Regions from separate parts of the Bradyrhizobium sp. UBA2491 genome, predicted to be linked through region 3. Evidence: riboswitches for the same ligand, from Rfam matches in the RefSeq annotation. Region 3 holds a riboswitch; each other region holds the start of a gene.
The links. Region 3 has a riboswitch for cobalamin ahead of B2W55_RS11725 (ribonucleoside-diphosphate reductase subunit alpha). Riboswitches for the same ligand answer to the same signal wherever they lie in the genome.
Positions count from the first base shown of each region.

Region 1: another riboswitch for cobalamin. It lies ahead of B2W55_RS05665 (TonB-dependent receptor); the one in region 3 lies ahead of B2W55_RS11725 (ribonucleoside-diphosphate reductase subunit alpha).
Region 2: another riboswitch for cobalamin. It lies ahead of B2W55_RS26940 (DUF1636 family protein); the one in region 3 lies ahead of B2W55_RS11725 (ribonucleoside-diphosphate reductase subunit alpha).

Region 1 is NZ_DDOP01000017.1:86,857-93,897, reverse strand. It holds gene B2W55_RS05675 (amidohydrolase family protein) at 1-982, shown strand, start outside; gene B2W55_RS05670 (CobW family GTP-binding protein) at 984-1,913, shown strand; cobalamin riboswitch at 2,005-2,200, shown strand; gene B2W55_RS05665 (TonB-dependent receptor) at 2,308-4,599, shown strand; gene B2W55_RS05660 (PepSY domain-containing protein) at 4,602-6,110, shown strand; gene B2W55_RS05655 (STN domain-containing protein) at 6,402-7,019, shown strand; gene B2W55_RS05650 (RNA polymerase sigma factor) at 7,016-7,041, shown strand, end outside.
Region 2 is NZ_DDOP01000079.1:45,169-52,209, forward strand. It holds gene B2W55_RS26930 (cobyric acid synthase) at 1-516, opposite strand, end outside; gene cobO (cob(I)yrinic acid a,c-diamide adenosyltransferase) at 529-1,179, opposite strand; cobalamin riboswitch at 1,218-1,428, shown strand; gene B2W55_RS26940 (DUF1636 family protein) at 1,520-1,894, shown strand; gene cobW (cobalamin biosynthesis protein CobW) at 1,891-2,925, shown strand; gene cobN (cobaltochelatase subunit CobN) at 2,925-6,173, shown strand; gene cobG (precorrin-3B synthase) at 6,170-7,041, shown strand, end outside.
Region 3 is NZ_DDOP01000039.1:84,883-91,923, forward strand. It holds gene B2W55_RS11715 (SDR family oxidoreductase) at 1-585, shown strand, start outside; gene B2W55_RS11720 (ribonucleotide-diphosphate reductase subunit beta) at 674-1,804, opposite strand; gene B2W55_RS11725 (ribonucleoside-diphosphate reductase subunit alpha) at 1,820-4,699, opposite strand; cobalamin riboswitch at 4,815-5,035, opposite strand; gene B2W55_RS11730 (hypothetical protein) at 5,152-5,733, opposite strand; gene B2W55_RS11735 (DUF6925 family protein) at 5,780-6,769, opposite strand.

The DNA.
Region 1 (7,041 bases), on a different contig from region 3:
CATCCTCAACGCCTATGCGCCCGGCGCCGGCGTGCAGGAATTGACCGCGGTGTGCCAGCTCGCCGCCAATCACGCGGTGCCGACCTTCACCCACGTCGCCTACATGTCGCGGATCGACCCCGAAAGCGCGGCAGAGGCTTATATCCGCCTGATCGGCTATGCCGGCGCCACCGGCGCGCATATGCACATCTGCCATTTCAACTCGTCGAGCAAGACCGACATCGAACGCTGCGTCGCGCTGATCGCGAAGGCACAGGCGCAGGGCCTGCCGATCACGGTCGAGGCCTATCCCTATGGCACCGGCTCGACGGTGCTGGCGGCGACCTTCTTCAGCGATCCAAAATTCGAGGAGCGCAACGGCCTCGGCTACGATTCGGTGCAGCGCGTCACCGACGGTCATCGCTTCGGCAGCCGCGAGGAGCTGCTGGCGGCGCAGGCCGCGGAGCCCTCCACGCTGGTGCTGTGGCATGTGCTCGACATCGAGAACAACTCGCATCATCGCGACCTGCTCGACATGGCGGTGCTGTATCCGGGCGGCGCGATCGCCTCCGACGCGATGCCGTGGACGCTGTCGGATGGCCGCCCCTACACCGGCGATGCCTGGCCGCTGCCGGACGACGCCACCTCGCATCCGCGTTCGGCGGGGTGCTTCACCCGTTTCATCCGCGAATGGGTGCGCGAGCGCAAGAAGGTGTCGCTGCTCGAAGGCATCCGCAAATGCGCGCTGATCCCGGCCGAGATCCTGTCGGCGAGCACGCCGGCGATGCGCGCCAAGGGCCGGCTGCAGGCGGGCGCCGATGCCGACGTCGTGGTGTTCGACTACGAGACGCTGAGCGATCGCGCGACCTTCTCCGCCATGAATCGCCCGGCGGAAGGCGTACGGCACCTCGTGGTCAGCGGCCAGCCGCTGATCAAGGATGGCGTGCTCGACGTCGCGGCACGTCCCGGCCGGCCGGTGCGCCGGCCCGTCACCGGGGCCTGACGTGCCGGTCCCGATCCTGCTGGTCGCGGGCTTCCTCGGGGCGGGCAAGACCACGGTCGTCAACCATCTGCTGGCGCATGCGCAAGGCCGGCGCATCGCCGCGGTGGTGAACGACTTCGGCGCGATCAACATCGACGCTGAGTTGATCGCCGGCGCCAGCGATGGCGTGGTCAGCCTGAGCAATGGCTGCATCTGCTGCACGCTGGAAGGCGACCTGCTGCGCACGCTCGCAACCCTGCTGCGGCGTGATCCGCGTCCCGAGTTCATCGTGATCGAGACCAGCGGGATCGCCGATCCCGCCGACATCGTGCGCAACCTGATGGATCCGGTGATCTGGAAGGAGGCGCCGCTGGAGACGGTGCTGTGCGTGGTCGACGCGACGCAGCCGGTGACCGCGCTGGATGATGCGCTGCTGCGGTCGCAATTGCGGGCGGCGGACATCGTCGCGCTGAGCAAGATTGATCTCGCCGACGCAGCCGCGTGCGCCGCGATCCGCGATGCCGTCCGCGCCGTGCGTCCGGCGGCGGTCGTGGTCGATGCCGTGCACGGCGAGGTGCCGGCGGCGTTGCTGTTCCCGGCGGATCTCGATCATGTGCCGGTGCTGCGAGAGATTACGCCGAGACGGCCGGCAGCGGACCGGTTCGAGACACTGAGCTGGACGTCGGAGCGGCGGGTGCTCCTGCCGCGATTGCAGCAGGCGATCGGCAGGCTGGCGCCGAAGCTCGCGCGGGCGAAGGGGTTGTTCGAAACGGTCGAGCAGCCCGGCCGGCCGATGGTATTTCAACTGGCCGGCGGACGCGCGACATTGACCGCGGGCGGGGCGCCGGCGGCCGGGGTGCCGCGGACGCGCATCGTGTTCATCGCCGAGATGGGCGCGCTGTCGCGCGGCGAGATCGATGCGATTATGGACGGCTGCGTCGAGGCACCATGAAATGACGGCAATCAATAGTGACGTTGCAGCAACGCTTGTCCGCAAAGCATGTGTGCGGTGATCACAGCGAATTGACAGCCCGATGAGCAGCTCTTAATCGTTTGTCGACGGTTCCCTTCGGGGATCAAAAGGGAATGCGGTGCGAGGGAAACCCCAATGCCGCAGCTGTCCCCGCAACTGTAAACGGCGAGCCTTTCGTCAATTTGCCACTGGGCTGTCAGGCCCGGGAAGGCGTCGACAGGCGATGACCCGTGAGCCAGGAGACCTGCCGTCAGTCGTGGTCACACGCGAGCACATCGGGCGGGGGCGTCCTGGTGGGATCGGAACGTTGCTCGTTGAGCAATGCGCCAGTCCGCGTTCGCGGTGACGTGCCACGTTACCGCGAGTTTCCTTGATGTCGTCATCGTCTTCCGTTGCGCTGGGGCTGCGCCTCGGTTTGTTCTGCTCATTGTCGTCGCTGCTGCTGCCGGCCGAGGTGCTGGCGCAGTCCGCTCCTGCAACGAAACTCGATCCGATCGAAGTCTCGCCTTCGGCCGCGGCCAAGCCGAAACCCGCTGCGCAAGCAGCCAATACCGCAACCACATCGCGACCGAGGTCCCGCCGTGCAACGACCGCGGTGGCGGGCGGCGCGCCGCAGCCCGCGGCCGCATCGTCTGCATCGACATCGGGATCGCCATCGCCGACGCTGAATGCCACCAAGCCGGGAACCACCGGCAGCCGGCTCAATCTGACGCCATTGCAGACGCCGGCCAGCGTGGAGATCATCACGGCGCAGACCATCCAGGAACGCGGCCAGCATAATGTGCTCGATGCCGTCACGCAGAATGCGGCCGGCTTCATCGCGACGCCGGCGCCCGGCAATGGCGGGCTGTCGTTCAGCGACCGCGGCTTTGCTGGCAGCAACTCGGTGATGACGCTCTATGACGGAACACGCTTCTATATCGGCTCCGGCACGCTGACGTTTCCCTACGACACCTGGTCCACGGATCGCATCGAGGTGCTGCGTGGGCCGGCCTCGGTGTTGTACGGCGAAGGCGCGATCGGCGGCGTCATCAACGTCGTTCCGAAGAAGCCGCAGAGCACGCCTTACAACGCGGCCGAGGTCTCGCTCGACAGCAACATGACGCGACGGCTGTCGGTGGACAGCACCGGTCCGATCAGCCCCAATGTGTCCTACCGGGTCAACGCCACCGGCAACATGTCGGACGGCTGGGTCGATCGCGACAAGACATCGAATGTGGTGATCTCAGCTGCCGTGCGTGCGCAGGTGTCGGAAAGTCTCGCCTTCACGCTTTCCGAAGATTACGGCGACCGCAGTCCGTCACGCTACTTTGGCACCCCGCTGATCAATGGCTCGATCCAGGATGCGCTACGCTTCAAGAACTACAACGCGCTCGACAGCACGATCCGCTATCAGGACAGCTGGACCCAGTTCAAGACCGAGTGGGATGTCGCCGACGGCATCAAGATCAACAACACCCTGTATTACCTGACCAGCGAGCGGCACTGGCGTGATATCGAGAACTACACCTGGAATCCCAAGACCCAGCTGCTCGACCGCAACAACTATATCGAAATCTTCCACGACCAGAAGCAGGTCGGCAACCGAATGGATGCGACCTTCAACGGTCACGTCTTCGGGCTTGCGAACCAGTTTGTTGCCGGGTTCGACGTCAACCACATCGACTTCACCCACACCAACAACTCGCCCTATAGCGGTACATCGTCGGTCAATCCCTACGTCTTCGATCCCGGTTCATTCTTCGCGACGACGTCTCCGACCGCGCCCGGCTTCAACTCGATCGTGAATCAGTACGCGCTGTTCGCCGAGGATCGTCTGTCGCTGACCGATCAATTGTCGCTCGTCACTGGCGTCAGATATGATCGCCCCGATATCGATCGCACCGACTACAGGACGCCGGCGAACAGCTTTGGCGTTTCGCTGTCCGGCACCAGCTGGCGCACCGGGTTGGTCTACGAGCCGATCAAGAACCTCGCGTTCTACGGTCAGTACGCGGTCGGCGTCGATCCGGTCACCAACCTGATCTCGCTGACGACATCGCAGAAAACCTTCCAGCTTGCGACCGGCAAGCAGACCGAGATCGGGGTCAAGCAGTCGTTCTGGGGCGGACGCGGCGAGTGGACGCTGGCGGGCTATGAGATCGTCAAGACCGGCCTGACCATTCCCGATCCAAGCAATCCGACCGCCGGCCTGGCGTTGCAGATCGGTCAGCAATCTTCCCGCGGGGTCGAGGGATCGATCGGGCTGGCGCTGAACGATGGCTGGCGCGTCGATGCCAATCTTGCGCTGCTGCGCGCCAGATACGACAACAACAGCCAGGTGGTCGGTGGCAAGGTGGTCAGCTACAATGGCAATGTGCCGGTCAACGTGCCGCAGCAGGTTTCCAACGTCTGGCTGACCTGGGATTTTGCGCCCAATTGGTCGGTCTATGGCGGCGTGCAGATCGTCGGTGCCATGTACTCGGACCTTGCCAACACCCAGTTGCGGCCCGGATACAATGTGGTCAATGGCGGCATCAGGTGGAAGCCGGATGATCGGACCACGGTCGCGTTCCGGGTCTACAATCTGTTCGACAAGGTCTATGCGGTGACCTCCAACGGCACGGGACAATGGCTGCTGGGCATGCCGCGCACCGCCGAACTGTCCGTCAACGTGAAGTTCTGACCATGCGCAAGGCTCTGATCCGGCGAGGGCGGCGATGGCTTTATGTCGTCCATCGCTGGATCGGCATTGCGACGTGTCTGCTGTTCGTGATGTGGTTCATCTCCGGCCTCGTCATGATGTACGTGGCCTTTCCGCGGCTCACCGACGCGGAGCGCTTGTCCGCTCTCCCCGCCATCACCTGGAGCAAGGTGCAGGTGTCGCCGGATCGTGCGATGGCGATCGCAGCAATGGAGCATTATCCGCGCGACCTGCGGCTTTCGATGATGAACGACACGCCGGTCTATCGCATTGCCGGCTGGAAAGGTGCCGCCGTCACGGTTTCGGCAGTCGATGGCGGTGTCGTCGATCGCATTTCACCGGATCAGGCGTTGGCGATTGCCGCCCGTCATCCGCATGCGGTGCATCCGCAATTGCTCGACACCGTGACGCGCGATCAATGGTCGGTCACCGCGCGCTTCGACCCGCTGCGCCCGCTCTATCTGATCGGCCTTGGCGATGCCGCCGGTACCGAACTCTATGTCTCGTCGCGCTCGGGCGAGATTGCGCTCGATACCACACGGCAGGAACGGGTCTGGAACTGGCTCGGCTCGATCCCGCACTGGATCTATCCGACGGTGCTGCGCAAGGACGGCCCGCTGTGGCGCGACGTGGTGCTGTGGATCTCGGGCGTGTGCCTCGTGGTTGCCGTCACCGGCTTCTGGATCGGCATACTCCGGCTGCGGCTGAGGCGCCGTTACGCCAGCGGCGCCATATCGCCCTATCGCGGCTGGATGGCCTGGCATCACATCGCCGGCCTGATCGGCGGCGTCTTCGTGTTCACCTGGATGTTCAGCGGCTGGCTGTCGCTCAATCCCGGCGGCGCGTTCTCCGGCCGTGGCGTGATGCGTGAGATCGCGGCCGGCTACAGTGGTCACGATACACCCGACATCGTCGCCGGCTTCCGGGCCGCGCCATCCGCGCAGGCCGTGGAAGCGCGCTACGTCTGGATCGGCGGCCGTCCCCTGGTGATGCTCGACGACAGCAATGGCCGTCGCAGCCTCGCCGATCCCGTGACCGGTTTGCCCGCGGTGGTCTCGCGCGATGAGATCATCGCGGCTGCAAGGCGCGCAATGCCCGGCGCATCGCTGATATCGGCGCGACAGCTCGACGAGCCGGACGCCTATTGGTACACGCTCCACCACGAGCGCGAGCTTCCGGTGCTGCGCATCGCCTTCGACGATCCCGCCCGAACCTGGCTGCACATCTCTCCGGTCACCGCCGAGATCCTCGACCGCAGCGACGACAGCCGTCGATCCTATCGCTGGCTGTTCAACGCGCTGCACAGCCTGGATTTCCCGCTGCTGCTCAGTTTCTGGCCGGCCCGCGACGTCGTGGTCTGGCTGCTGTCGGCGGTCGGCACGATCGTCTCGATCAGCGGCGTCGTGATCGGCTGGCGCCGGCTGCGGCGCCGGAAGGTGCGGCCAGTGCGCAGCGCGCCGAGTGCGATCGAAGGGCAAATCCGCAGCGTCTGAGGTAAGCGGATCGCGATGCGAACCCGTGTGGGCGGTACGATCACCGCCTTTGTTAGCAGATTGTCATAATCTGTTTCTATGTTGCGGCTGCCGCGGGTTTCGACGAACGGCTGGATCGATCACCAACAGGTCATGCTGTTCAGCTGGGGCTGAGGATCAGGGGCGGCACCTCATGCATTTCGTTCAATGGGTCGGAAGATCAGGCTGCGCTCGAATCATGATCGGATGTGGCAGCGCTTTCTCGCCCTGGTCATAGGCATTCTCGTTGCCGGAAACATCCAGACGGTAGCGATGGCCGACAGCCTTGAATCAGCTCGGACGCGCGCGCCGATCGACTTCGACATTGCTGCGCAGCCACTGGTCTCCGCGCTCGATGCCTACAGCGCGGCCACGGGTCTCCAGGTCGTGTACGACGCGACCCTGGCCGAGGGACGCCGCGCGCAGGCCGTCAGGGGATCGATGGCGGCTGACGTGGCGTTGCAGCTTCTGCTCGAGGATACCGGCCTGGTCGCGGTCTACGCCGCGACCAACGCCTTCACGATCGTGCCCGCGCCGGCTCCGCGGCAGGCAGCGTCGATGCGCGGCTTCATGCCATATCTTGCGGCCGTCCAGGGCCGCGTTGAGGAGGCATTCTGCCGCTCGTCACTGACCGCGCCGGGTGGCTATCGGATCAAGTTCAGGTTCTGGATCGGTCATGGCGGCGAAGTGTTGCAGCCCCAGTTGCTTGGTTCGACCGACGATCGCGCGCGGGACCAGGCCATTGCGGCTCTGTTGCGCTCGGTCGTGATCGGCCGGCCACCCCCGCCGGACATGCCGCAGCCGGTCATGATGGCGGTTTCGCCGCGCCCGCCTGCCGAAACCGGGGATTGCGCCCGGAATCCGGGACCGACGGGATTGGTTGCGCGATGACCGAAACCACCTGGACGACGCT
Region 2 (7,041 bases), on a different contig from region 3:
GATCACGCCGCCGCGGTCGATGTCGCCGACCAGCACCACCGGCACGTCGGCCTTGCGCGCAAAGCCCATATTGGCGATGTCGGCCTTGCGCAGATTGACCTCGGCGGGGCTGCCGGCGCCTTCGACCAGCACCAGGTCGGTGCGTGCCTTGAGGCGGTCGAAACTTTCCACCACGGCACCCATCAGCGACGGTTTCATCGCGGCATATTCGCGCGCGCGTGCGGTCGCGATCCGCTTGCCGTGCACGATGATCTGGGCGCCGACATCGGTCTCCGGCTTCAGCAGTACCGGGTTCATGTCGGTGTGCGGCTCGACGCCGGCGGCGAGGGCCTGCAAGGCCTGCGCGCGTCCGATCTCGCCGCCGTCGATGGTCACGGCCGCATTGTTCGACATGTTCTGCGGCTTGAACGGCAGCACGCGCAGGCCGCGCCGCATGGCGGCACGCGCGAGGCCCGCGACGATGAGCGACTTGCCCACGTCGGAACCTGCCCCCTGGATCATCAATGCGCGCGCCATGGCGTTGGGCTCTTAGAATTCGACGCCCGGCTGGGCCTTGATGCCAGAGCGGAACGGATGCTTCACCAGGGTCATCTCGGTGACGAGATCGGCGATCTCGATCAACTCGTCCTTGGCGTTGCGCCCGGTGAGCACGACATGGGTCATCGCCGGCTTCGACGTCTTCAGGAAATCGACCACGTCTGCGATCGCCAGATAGTCGTAGCGCAGCGCGATGTTGATCTCGTCGAGCACGACCATGCGCAGGTTTTCGTCCGCGATCAGCTCCTTGGCCTTCTCCCAGCCGGCCTGCGCTGCCGCGATGTCGCGGGCGCGATCCTGGGTCTCCCAGGTGAAACCTTCGCCCATCGCGTGGAATTGACAGAGCTCGCCGAAATGCCCGGTCAGCAACCGGCGCTCGCCGGTATCCCAGGCGCCCTTGATGAACTGCACCACCGCGCAAGGAAAGCCATGGGCCACGCAGCGCACGATCATGCCGAAGGCCGACGATGATTTTCCCTTGCCGGCGCCGGTATGAACGATGATCAGGCCCTTTTCGCCGCTCTTGGTCGCCATGATGCGGTCCCGGGCGACCTTGATTTTCGCCATTTTGGCCGTGTGGCGCGCCTCCAGCGAAGCCTCGCTGCCGGCGTCCTCGCGCTCGCCACCCTGTTCAGAAATCATGTGATATTCCTTTGGCTTGACAAGTACTGGGCTTGGACGAATGGTGGGCCCGCGCTGGTTCCTGTCCTACGACAGGCGAAGAGGGAATGCGATAGGGCTCAGGTTCGGGCCCGAAGCGCAGCCGCCCCCGCGACCGTGACCGGAGAGATGTCCAAGGCCACTGATTTCCACGGAAATCGGGAAGGCGGGGATCGAAGGGCGACAGCCTGCTCCGCAAGCCGGGAGACCTGCCAGTGCAGCAATTGAGACCGGCGGACGGGGGTGTTCCGCGACGGGGAACGAGCCTCCATTGGTTGGTTCGTTTGCCTCATCGCCTCCAACTGCCAATTCGGGAAGAGCGATGAGCGTTACACTTCATGTCTGCATCACTTGCCGCGCCGGCCAGACGGTGGCCGAAGGTGAAACCACGCCGGGCGCACGTCTGCACGCCGCGATTCGCGACGCCGGCGTGCCTGATGGGGTCAATCTGGTTCCCGTCGAATGCCTGTCGGCGTGCAGCCAGGGCTGCTCGGTCGCGCTCAGCGCGCCCGGACGGTGGTCCTATGTCTATGGCCGCCTGTCGGAGGCCAATGCAAAGGACGTGATCGCCGGCGCGTCCGCCTATGCGGCGGCGCCGGATGGCATCGCGCCGTGGCGCAGCCGACCAGAAATCTTTCGCAAGCAGTCGCTTGCCCGCATTCCACCCATTGCCGTCGTGCCGGAGGCCGCTGAATGACAACGCTCACCAAAGTCCCCGTCACCGTCGTGACCGGCTTTCTCGGATCCGGCAAGACCACGCTGATCCAGCATCTGATCCGCAACGCCAACGGCAAGAAGCTCGCGGTGCTGGTGAACGAATTCGGCAGCGAAGGGGTCGACGGCGATATCCTGAAATCCTGCGCCGACGCCAATTGTCCGACCGAGAACATCGTCGAACTCGCCAATGGTTGTATCTGTTGCACCGTCGCCGACGATTTCATCCCGGCGATGGAGCAACTGCTGGCGCGTCCCGTGAAGCCCGATCACATCGTGATCGAGACCTCGGGGCTTGCGCTGCCGAAGCCGCTGCTCAAGGCGTTCGACTGGCCGGAGATCCGCTCGCGGATCACCGTCGACGGCGTGATCGCGCTGGCCGATGCCGAGGCGGTCGCTGCCGGTCGTTTTGCGCCGGATCCGGTCGCCGTCGATGCGCAGCGCGCCGCTGACGACAACCTTGACCACGAGACGCCGCTCTCGGAAGTGTTCGAGGACCAGATCGCCTGCGCCGACATCGTGCTGCTGACCAAGGCCGATCTCGCTGGCGCCGAGGGGATCAAGGCGGCGAAGCAGGTGATTGCCGCCGAGATGCCGCGTGAGGTGCCGATGCTGCCCGTGGTCGACGGCACGATCGATGCGCGCGTGATCCTGGGTCTCGGTGCGGCGGCGGAAAATGATCTCGCGTCGCGTCCGTCGCATCACGACGGCGAAGAGGAACATGAGCACGACGATTTCAATTCGGTGGTGATCGATCTTCCGGAGATCGCCGATATCGATGCGCTGGTGGCCTCGATCAAAGGGCTGGCGCGCGAGCAGAACGTGCTGCGCGCCAAGGGCTACATCGCGGTCGCGGGAAAGCCGATGCGCCTGCTGGTGCAGTCGGTCGGCGAGCGGGTGCGGCATCAGTTCGATACGCCGTGGGGTGCGCGGCCCCGGCAATCGAAGCTGGTCGTGATCGGCGAGCATGGCGACATCGATGAAGCGGCGATCAGGGCCCGGCTTGGTGTCTGATGCATGTCATCTTCCGCGAGAGTCGCGGCCTTGAGGAGACCGCGACACCAAGGGACCTCGGCCAGGATCCGGCCGATCTCGTGGTGTTGTCGTTTTCCGACAGCGATCTCGCGGCCTTCGCAGCCGGCTGGCGGCGGGGACGCGCCGCGTTACCGTCGCTGCGGCTCGCCAATCTCGCGGAGCTGCGCCATCCGCTGTCGGTCGATACCTATATCGAGCGGACGCTCGCTCATGCGCGCGGCATTCTCATCCGTCTGATCGGTGGCGAGCCCTACTGGTCCTACGGCCTGGCCGCGGTGCATCGGCTGGCGAAGGAGCGCGGCATCGCCCTGGTGGTGCTGCCGGCGGACGGCCGCGACGATCTGCGGCTGGATGAGTTCTCGACCTTGCCGGTCTCCGCGCTGCGACGGCTCAAGGTGTTGTGCGACAAGGGGGGGCCGGTTGCCGCGCAGGCGGTGATATCGCAACTGGCGCTGGCGTCCGGACTCTATGCCGGGCCTGTCGTCGGCGAGATCGATCTTCCCGAGACCGGCGTTTACGATCTCTCCCGTGGCGCCGTCGCGGCGCTGCCGGCATCGGATGGCCGGCCGCGGGCGCTGGTGACGTTCTATCGCTCCTATCTCGCGGCCGGCGACACCGCGCCGGTCGATGCATTGATCGATGCGTTGCGCGCGAAGGGCTTTGACGCCCACGGGATCTTCGTCACCTCGTTGAAGGCGGCGGGCGTCGCCGATTGGCTGCGGGCGCAATTCGCACCATGCGCGCCGGCCGCCATCGTCAATGCGACCGCGTTCTCCGCGGCTGGCGAGGACGGCAAGACGCCGTTCGACGCCGCATCGTGTCCTGTCTTCCAGGTCGCGCTATCCACCGCGCGGCGCGAGGATTGGGCCTTGTCGCTGCGCGGCCTGTCGCCCGGCGATCTCGCGATGCACGTGGTGCTGCCGGAGGTCGACGGCCGCCTGTTCGCGGGCGTCGTGAGTTTCAAGCAGCCGGGCGAGCGCGATCCCGATCTGCAATTCGCGCATCTCGCGCATCGGCCGGATGCCGGGCGCGTCGCGGCGATCGTCGCGCGTGTCGCTGCCTGGCACCGTCTTGCCGGCAAGTCCGCGCAGGACAAGCAGCTTGCGCTGGTGCTCTCGAATTATCCGGGCCGTCCGCATCAGATCGCGCATGCCGTCGGCCTCGATGCGCTGGCCTCGGTCGAGGCGTTGCTGGCGGATCTTGCGGCGGCGGGATTTGACGTCGAGCCGGTGAGGTCGCCGGGCGACGCGCTCTTGCGCCGTAAACTGGCTTGGGACGTGCGCGAATATCGCAAGGCGCTCGCCAGTCTTCCCGAGCAGCTCCAAGATGATCTGGCGCGCGCGTGGGGAGCACCAGAGGATGATCCCGATTGCCGTGACGGCGCCTTTCATTTCGCCGCGATCCGATGCGGCAAGTCGGTCATCGCCGTTCAACCGGAGCGCGGTGATGTCGGGCACCGCGATGCCGACTATCACGACCTGTCGCGCACGCCGCGTCATGCCTATGTCGCGTTCCATCTCTGGCTCCGGCAGCAGGCTATCGATGCCGTCGTCCACATCGGCGCGCATGGCACGCTGGAATGGTTGCCCGGCAAATCGGTTGCGCTGTCATCGGCGTGTTGGCCGGAAGCGTTGATCGGCGATCTGCCGGTTGTCTATCCCTTCATCGTCAACGACCCCGGCGAGGCGGCGCAGGCCAAGCGCCGGATCGGCGCCGTGACGATCGGTCACTTGCCGCCGCCGCTGGCACAAGCCGCGGTGCCGGAAAGCCTGCGTGCGCTCGAGCGCTTGCTCGATGAATATTCGACTGCCGACGGTCTCGATCCCGCCCGACGGCAGCGCCTGATCGCTGCGATCCGCGAGGAGGCACGCATCGCGGGCCTCGAGGATGATCTGGGTCTTGCGGCGTCGGTCTCGGCGGCCGAGGCGATTCCGCAAATCGACCGCTTCGTCTGCGATCTCAAGGAGAGCCAGTTCGGCGACGGCCTGCACGTCTTCGGGCAGGGCGCTTGCGGCGAAGCGGAGAAGGCCGCGTTGCTCGATGCGCTCGCCGGCCGGCGGGTTGCGCCGGGGCCGTCAGGCTCGCCCTATCGCGGGCGCAGCGACGTGCTGCCGACCGGCCGCAATCTGTACGCGGTCGATCCGCGCGCGGTGCCGACGCCGTCGGCGCATGCGCAAGGCGTGAAGCTCGCCGAGGAACTGCTGCGCCGTCATTTGCAGGATCACGGCGACTGGCCGAAAGGGCTCGTCATCGATCTCTGGGGCTCGTCGACCATGCGCACCGCCGGCGAGGATTTTGCCATGGCGCTGCATCTCGCCGGCATCGCGCCGCGCTGGGATCACGGATCGGGTCGGGTGACCGGCTACGACATCATCGCGCCGGCGGAGCTCGGCCGTCCCCGTATCGACGTGACGCTGCGCGTATCGGGCTTGTTCCGCGACGTGTTTTCGGGGCTTGCCCAATTGTTCGAGGCTGCCACGGAAGCCTTGTCCGAACGCAGCGATGAAGCGGACGAGAATCCTTACCGGCAGCGCATCGCGCGCGTGTTCGGTCCGCGCCCCGGGCATTATGGCGTCGGCATCGCGTCGCTAGCCTATGTCTTCACGCCGGAGGCCCGTGACGCCGCCGGCGAAGCGTGGTTGTCGGCGTCCTCCTGGGCGATTGCGTCCGATGGCGAGATCCGCCCCGATCGCGAAGGCATCGAGGCGCGGCTCGGTGCTGCCGACAGTTTCGTGCATACCCAGGATCTGCCTGAGACCGACCTGCTGCTGGCGGCGGATTATGCCGCGCATGAGGCCGGCATTGCAGCGGCTGCTGTCCGGCTGGGCACCAAGATCCCGTCGCTCTATCACCTCGACGCGACCCGGCCGGATCAGCCGCATGCCCGCTCGCTGACCGAGGAAATCTCGCGGGTGGTGCGGGCACGCGCCGCCAATCCGGCATGGATCGCAGGCATGATGCGCCATGGCTTCCGCGGCGCTGCCGAGATCACTGCGACGCTGGAGCATATGGCGGCATTTGCCCATCTCGCCGGCGCGGTGCCGCCGCATCTGTTCGACCTCTATTACGACGCGACGCTCGGCAATGACGAGGTTCGCGGCTTCATGGCGCGCGACAATCCGGCGGCGCTGGCTGCGATCGAAACCTGCTTTGCCCGTCTGCATGACGCGTCGCTCTGGCAGACGCGGCGCAATTCGATCGCGGCAGCGTTGCAGGAGGCGACATGAGCGCGGTTGCGATCAAGGGCTGGTGTCCCGGCGCGCTGCGGCCGATGCAGTCGGGCGACGGGCTCGTGTTGCGCATCCGCCCGCGAGGTGGACGGCTTGAAGCAGCGCAGGCGGTCGGGATCGCCGAGCTGGCCGCACGATACGGCAACGGCCTGATCGACCTGACCAGCCGCGCCAACCTCCAGATCCGCGGCGTCAGCGAAGTGGGTTATCCGGCCTTGATCGACGGACTCGGGGCGCTCGGTTTGCTGGACGCGGATTCCGAGACCGAGGCGCAGCGCAACATTCTGGTGACGCCGTTCTGGATCGCCGGTGACGACACGAGCTCGCTCGCGGCCGAACTTGAACGGGCGCTCGCCGGTGCTTCGCTCGATCTTCCGACCAAGTTCGGTTTCGCAATCGATGACGGCACTGTCCGGGTGCTGACCGGCGCGTCGGCGGACATCAGGATCGAACGCGATCGCAACGGTGGGCTGCTGGTGCGTGCCGATGGCGTCGAGCGCGGCCGTTCAGTCACCCGCGGCGAGGCCGTGCCGGTCGCGTTGGCGGTGGCCGAATGGTTCGTCGCCTCCGGAGGCGCCAAAGGCGAGAAGCGGCGGATGGCGACGCATCTGGCCAGCGGCGCGACCTTGCCCGACTTCCTGCGCGGCGATGCCGAGCCCGTGGCCCGATCGGCGGCGCCTGTTCCCGGCCTCTACCCGATCGGCGCGATGGTCGGCGTCGCGTTCGGGCAAATGCCGCACCAGACGCTCAACCATCTCGCCGCATCCGCGCAGGCGCTGCGGATGACGCCGTGGCGGATGCTGCTGGTGGAGGGGATGCATGAGATGCCCTGCGGGGCGGACCTCGTCACCGACGCCGACGATCC
Region 3 (7,041 bases):
GTTGCCTTGCAGGCTGACCTCACGGCCGCCGGCGCGATGGCGAAGCTGTTCACCGATGCAGTTGCCGCAGTCGGGCGTCCCGACATCGCGATCAACACCGTCGGCAAGGTGCTGAAGAAGCCGATGGTCGAGATCTCCGAAGCCGAATATGACGCGATGAGCGCGGTCAACGCCAAGACGGCGTTCTTCTTTCTCAAAGAGGCCGGTCGCCACGTCAACGACAACGGCAAGATCTGCACGCTGGTGACATCGCTGCTCGGCGCCTACACGCCATACTACGCGGCCTATGCCGGCACCAAGGCGCCGGTCGAGCATTTCACCCGCGCCGCATCGAAGGAGTTCGGCGCGCGCGGCATCTCGGTCACCGCGATCGGACCGGGCCCGATGGACACGCCGTTCTTCTATCCGGCCGAGGGCGCCGATGCGGTCGCCTATCACAAATCGGCCGCGGCGCTGTCCGGCTTCTCGAAGACCGGCCTCACCGACATCAAGGACATCGTGCCGTGGATTCGCCTGCTGGTGTCGGAGGGCTGGTGGATGACCGGCCAGACCATCCTGGTCAATGGAGGCTACACCACGAAGTAAGGCGCGCCGGCGTTAACTCACGAAAATGAAGCGGGCCGCGCATTGCGTGGCCCGCTGGCAAGTTACCGAATGACGGGCGCCGATGCGCTCAATCCCAGCTCAGCGCGCCGCCGTTCTGGTATTCGATCACGCGGGTCTCGAAGAAGTTCTTCTCCTTCTTCAGGTCCATCGCTTCCGACATCCATGGGAACGGGTTCTCGGCTTCCGCGAACACCGGCGTCAGCCCGATCTGGGCGCAGCGCCGGTTGGCGATGAAGTGCATGTACTGCTCGCACAGCACGGCATTCAGCCCGAGGAAGCCGCGCGGCATCGTATCGCGACCGTAGGCGGCCTCGAGCTCGGCCGCCTCGCGGATCATGCCGCGGATCTCGTCCTGGAACGCCGACGTCCACAGGTGCGGATTCTCGATCTTGATCTGGTTGATGACGTCGATGCCGAAGTTCAGGTGAATGCTCTCGTCGCGCAGGATGTACTGATACTGCTCCGCGATCCCGACCATCTTGTTGCGACGGCCGAGCGAGAGGATCTGCGCAAAACCGGTGTAGAACCACATGCCCTCGAAGATCACGTAGAACGCGACGAGGTCGCGCAGGAACGCCTGGTCGGCAGCCGGCGTGCCGGTCTTGAAGTCGGGATCGTCGAGATGCTGGGTGTGCTTGATCGCCCATGCCGCCTTATCGGTGATCGACGGCACCTCGCGGTACATGTTGAACAGCTCGCCCTCATCGAGGCCGAGGCTTTCGACGATGTACTGGAAGGTGTGGGTATGCACCGCCTCCTCGAAAGCCTGGCGCAACAGATATTGCCGGCACTCCGGGTTGGTGAGGTGGCGGTAGATCGCCAGCACGATGTTGTTGGCGACCAGGCTTTCCGACGCCGCGAAGAAGCCGAGATTGCGCTTGATGGCGCGGCGCTCGTCCTCGGTGAGACCGTCGCGCGACTTCCACAGCGCGATGTCGGCCTGCATCGAGACCTCGGTCGGCATCCAGTGATTGTTGCAGCCGGCGAGGTATTTCTCCCACGCCCATTTGTATTTCAGCGGCAGCAGCTGGTTGACGTCGGCGCGGCAGTTGATCATCCGCTTCTCGTCGACCGAGACGCGGCCGCCATGGCGGTCGATGGCGCCGAGGCCGGCGGCCTCGGTCGATGCGGCAGACACAGCCATGACAGGTGGCGGTGCCTTCTTGGCGGTGGCTGTGGTCTCTGACCAGTCGAGCATGTTTTTTGATCCTTCTTACTGGCAGGCTTCGCAGTCGGGATTGTCGATCGAGCAGGCGATCGCACCCGACAAATCCGGCGCCGGTGATGCCAGCGCCACCGACGACACCGCGTTGAGCTTGCCGTCGGTGCCCTTCAGCGTCGACTTCTCGACATGGGTCGCGCTGCGCGAACGCAGGTAGTAGGTGGTCTTCAGTCCCAGCGACCAGGCCAGACGATACAGCGCATCGAGCTTCTTGCCGGAAGGATTGGCGATATAGAGGTTGAGCGACTGCGCCTGGTCGATCCACTTCTGCCGCCGCGCCGCGGCCTCGAGCAGCCAACTTGAGTCGATCTCGAACGCGGTCGCGTAGAGCGCCTTGAGATCGTCCGGGATGCGGTCGATCGAGCCGACGCTGCCGTCGAAATATTTGAGGTCGTTGACCATCACCTCGTCCCACAGCCCCCGCGCCTTGAGGTCGCGCACCAGATAGTCGTTCACCACCGTGAAGTCGCCGGACATGTTGGATTTGACATAGAGATTTTGGTAGGCGGGCTCGATCGACTGCGCGACGCCGCAGATGTTGGAGATCGTCGCCGTCGGCGCGATCGCCATCACGTTGGAGTTGCGCATGCCGACCGACGTGACGCGGGCGCGCAGGGTCGGCCAGTCACGGGTCGAGGCGCGATCCATCGCGACACCGCCGCGGGCATCGGCAACGAAGTCGATCGAATCGATCGGCAGGATGCCCTGGCTCCACAGCGAGCCCTCGAACGAGGGATAGCGGCCGCGCTCGGCGGCGAGATCGCTGGAGGCCCAGATCGCATGGTAGGAGATCGCCTCCATGCTGAGGTCGGCGAAGGCAACCGCCGCGTCCGACGCCACCGCGATCCGCAGCGCATGCAGCGCATCCTGGAAGCCCATCAGGCCGAGACCGACCGGGCGATGCCGCAGATTGGAGCGGCGCGCCTCCGGGATGGTATAGAAATTGATGTCGATGACGTTGTCGAGCATCCGCATCGCGGTCGTCACCGTCGCCTTCAGCCTGGCGTCGTCGAGCTTGCCGTCCTGAATGTGGTTGGCGAGGTTGATCGAGCCCAGATTGCACACCGCGGTCTCGTCGTCCGAGGTGTTGAGCGTGATCTCGGTGCAGAGGTTCGAGGAATGGATCACGCCGGCATGGCGCTGCGGCGAGCGCAGATTGCACGGGTCCTTGAAGGTGATCCAGGGATGACCGGTCTCGAACAGCATGGTCAGCATCTTGCGCCAGAGATCGACGGCGCGAATCTGCTTGAACACCCGCATCTCGCCGCGCGCGGCCTTGGCCTCGTAATGGGCGTAGCGCTCGGCGAACGGCTTGCCGTAGAGATCGTGCAAATCCGGCGTCTCGTCAGGTGAGAACAGCGTCCATTCGCCGTCGGCCTCGACGCGCTGCATGAACAGGTCCGGCACCCAGTTCGCGGTGTTCATGTCGTGGGTGCGGCGGCGGTCGTCGCCGGTGTTCTTGCGCAGATCGAGGAATTCCTCGATGTCGACATGCCAGGTCTCGAGATAGGCGCAGACCGCGCCCTTGCGCTTGCCGCCCTGGTTGACCGCGATCGCGGTATCGTTGGCGACCTTGAGGAACGGCACCACGCCCTGGCTCTCGCCATTGGTGCCCTTGATGTGCGCGCCGAGCCCGCGGACGCGGGTCCAGTCGTTGCCGAGCCCGCCGGAATATTTCGCCAGCAGCGCGTTGTCCTTGACCGACTTAAAGATGCCGTCGAGATCGTCGGCCACGGTTGTCAGGAAGCACGACGAGAGCTGCGGCCGCTGGGTGCCGGAATTGAACAATGTCGGCGTCGAGGCCATGAAGTCGAACGACGACAACAGATTGTAGAACTCGATCGCGCGGCCCTCGCGGTCGATCTCGCGCAGCGCCAGGCCCATCGCGACGCGCATGAAGAACGCCTGCGGCAGCTCGATGCGGTTGCCGCGGACATGCAGGAAATAACGGTCGTACAGCGTTTGCAAGCCGAGGAATTGGAACGACAGATCGCGCTCGGGCTTCAGCGCCGCGGCGAGCCGCGCCAGGTCGAAGCGGCCGAGTTCGGCGTCGAGCAGTTCGGTCTTGATCCCGGTCTTGATATAGGCCGGGAAGTACTCGGCGTAGCGGCTTGCCATGTCGGCCTGCGAGGCGCTGGTCGGCACCTCAAGCACATAGGACAGCACCTCGGTGCGCAGCTTGTCGAGCAACAGGCGCGCGCTGACATAGGTGTAGTTCGGCTCCTGCTCCACCAGGGTGCGGGCGGCCATCACGGAGGCGAGCGCCAGCTCGTCCTGGCTGATGCCGTCATAGATGTTGCGCTGGGTCTCGGCGACCACGGGCGCCGCATCGACGCCGTCGAGGCCGGCGCAGGCCTCGTTGATGATCAGCGCCAGCCGCGCGTGGTCGAGCGGCACCTTGCTGCCATTGGGCAGCGTGACGTGAATGGTCGGACCGGCCGCGGGCTTGGCAACAGCCTTTGCCGCGTCCTGCTCGGCACGCTGCCTGGTGCGTTCGTCGCGATACAGCACATAGGCCCGCGCCACCTTGTGGTGCTCGCTGCGCATCAGCGCAAGCTCGACCTGGTCCTGCACGTCCTCGATGTGGAAGGTGCGGCCCTCGCTCATGCGTCGCGACAGCGCGGTGACGACCTCGGCGGTGAGCTGCTCGACGATCTCATGCACCCGGCGCGACGCGGCGGCGGTGTGCCCCTCGACCGCCAGGAACGCCTTGGTCATCGCCACCGAGATCTTGCTGGCGTCGAATCTCGACACCGTGCCGTTGCGGCGGATCACCTGCATCGGCGGCGCGGCTTCCGGCGCGGCAAGCGCTTCCGGACGCAGCAGGACAACTGACGCTGGCTTTGTTTCGCGATCGAGAGAGAGAGACATCGTGCAGACCCCGTGATGTTTGTTGGGACTGGATGTCAGGGGACGCTGCATCACCCGGCGGCTGGCGCCACCGGCACGGCTCTGCATGCGACCGCCGGGACACCCCGCCCGTGGACGTAATTTCGGTGTCGCGGCAGGTCTCCTGGCTCGCAGGTCGTCATTGCTCCCTCGTCTTCCCAATGCCTTGCGGCATCAGTGACTTAGCTATCGGGAACAACTCACTGCTTACAGTTGCGGGGGCAGCGCCGGGTTTTTACGGATCAACCCGTAGTTCACCGGCTTCCCTCTTAGCCACCAAATCTAGGGATATGGCAGACCGTGACGCCTATATCTGGTGTGATTTGGGCTGGGGTGTCAACGCCCACCAGACGGCCTATCCAAAATATTTCGATGCTTATCCAAAGCCTCGTTAAGGGTCTGTGGATGAATCATCCTGGAACCCCGTAGGGTTACTACGGCAGCCGCACCGCGCGTCGGCGACCAAACGGATTGAGCAAGCGGACGATTTCGCAGGCCGCAACCAAGCCGGCAAGCCAGAGCGCGCTGCGCAACCCGATGCGCGCAACGATGGCCGGGGTGAATGCCCCGGCCCCGCCGAGGACCGGCGTGGCGGCCAACAGCGTGATTTCATAGCCAGCATAGGCGCCGACGAAGGCGAGCAGGAAGGTACCCACCACGCGGTTCCTGGGCAGTTGGCGAAAGACGGCGGATGCCGCCGCGGTGCCGGCGAGGGCCGCAGCCCCGATCACAAAACCCCAGGCGATGGTCTTGGCATCGACGGGATAGTGCAGCACGCCAAATCCAATGGTCTGGTTGACCAGCCACGTGCCGAACACCACCAGCATGGCCCCGCGCAGCGGCAACACGGCCGCAGCGATCACGGCGAACGCGGCAAACGGCGTCGCGCAGGCGAACACGAAGCTCGCGAGCGCGGATGCGGCGGTCGAGAGCGCAAAGCAGAACATCGGCGCATAGCGCGGCTCGACGGGATGCAGCCGGAATCGATCACTGGAAGGCAGATCGTTCAAAGCCATGGCGTATCTCCTTCCGGCAATTTCTCACGTCCCATGCCGCTTGGCCTCAATGCGGCGCTTCCATCGGGTTCTCGGAATCTACCAGATCGAGCCGGTCGTGCACAGCAAGCCATTCGACAAGCACCGGCGTCAGTTGTTCCGTCGCCCCCAATTGTCGAAGGGCAACCCGGACGGTCGCCCTAGCGAAACGGTCGCCCGGCAAGACCACTGCATCTGGAGCCTGTCCGGCGGCGACGGCCTCGATGACCCTGCGCTTCAACGCCAGCAGTTCAGGCAAGCCGAAGCGCGCGAGCAGTGCCTGGAATGCGACGTGATGCTCGCGCCGAAATTCACGTTTGCGGCCGAGCTGATCGCGGAGCGGATGTGCCGGATAGAGATGCGCGCAAGGGATCCAGCCATCGGGCAACGGCTCGGTCGCAGCATGCGTGCGGCCATGCGCCAGCAGTTTGGGCAGAACATGGGTGTGCGGACCGTCCGGACTCCTGCCGCCCGGGGGCGGGATCGGTTGAAACACCTCGACCCGTCCGATACGGCTGGTGAAAACGCGATGCGGATTGGCGCCGAGGATGATCCCCATCGCATCGTTGCCCGGCGCGAACAGCGATTTGCCAACACGGCTCCGGAGGGCGCGGACGGTGTCCTCGTCGTCGAGCCGTACGCAGGCATCGATATGCAGTACGCCCAGGCCGAGGTCGAACAGCACGCTGTTGCGATCCCGGCTGCGCAACGCGTCGTGATCCGGGCCGACTTCGGTCAATTCTGTCCTCCCACCCATGGCGCATCCATGTTGTGGAAGGCAGAGCGCGACGCGATGCATCCAGCTATCCGTGGTCGGCGATTCCGACGCGATCAGACGCAGGCCGGCGTGAGCAACGATCCTGATCGCGCCCTTGTCAGTCACGGCAGTGATCCCGTCGCCGGCCCGTGTCATCCGCACGGGTTCGTCGGGCTCGCGCGTGAACTCGGCGATGGCGCCGAACGTGCCGACGCTCCAGCCGGCCTGTGGATCATCAAGCTGCGCGGCGAGCATGACCATGGTGGCAGGATCTGTTGTCATATCGGCCGATCAAGCTCGCGCGACTGCTGCGCTCATTTCCGACTCTCTCATCCATCCACGACAGGAATGGTTCCAGAATGCCTGCGTCGCTCGTGCCGGCATGAAGATATTATGTCAGACCGCGGCAACTTCACGACAGGATTATCTCGGCACGGCACGCGGCCAGTCACGAATGTCCAATCCGGACCATGGCTTAGATCGATCGCGCCGCGGGATGACCGCGGCAAGGTTGACGTCACCAGCCGATAGCC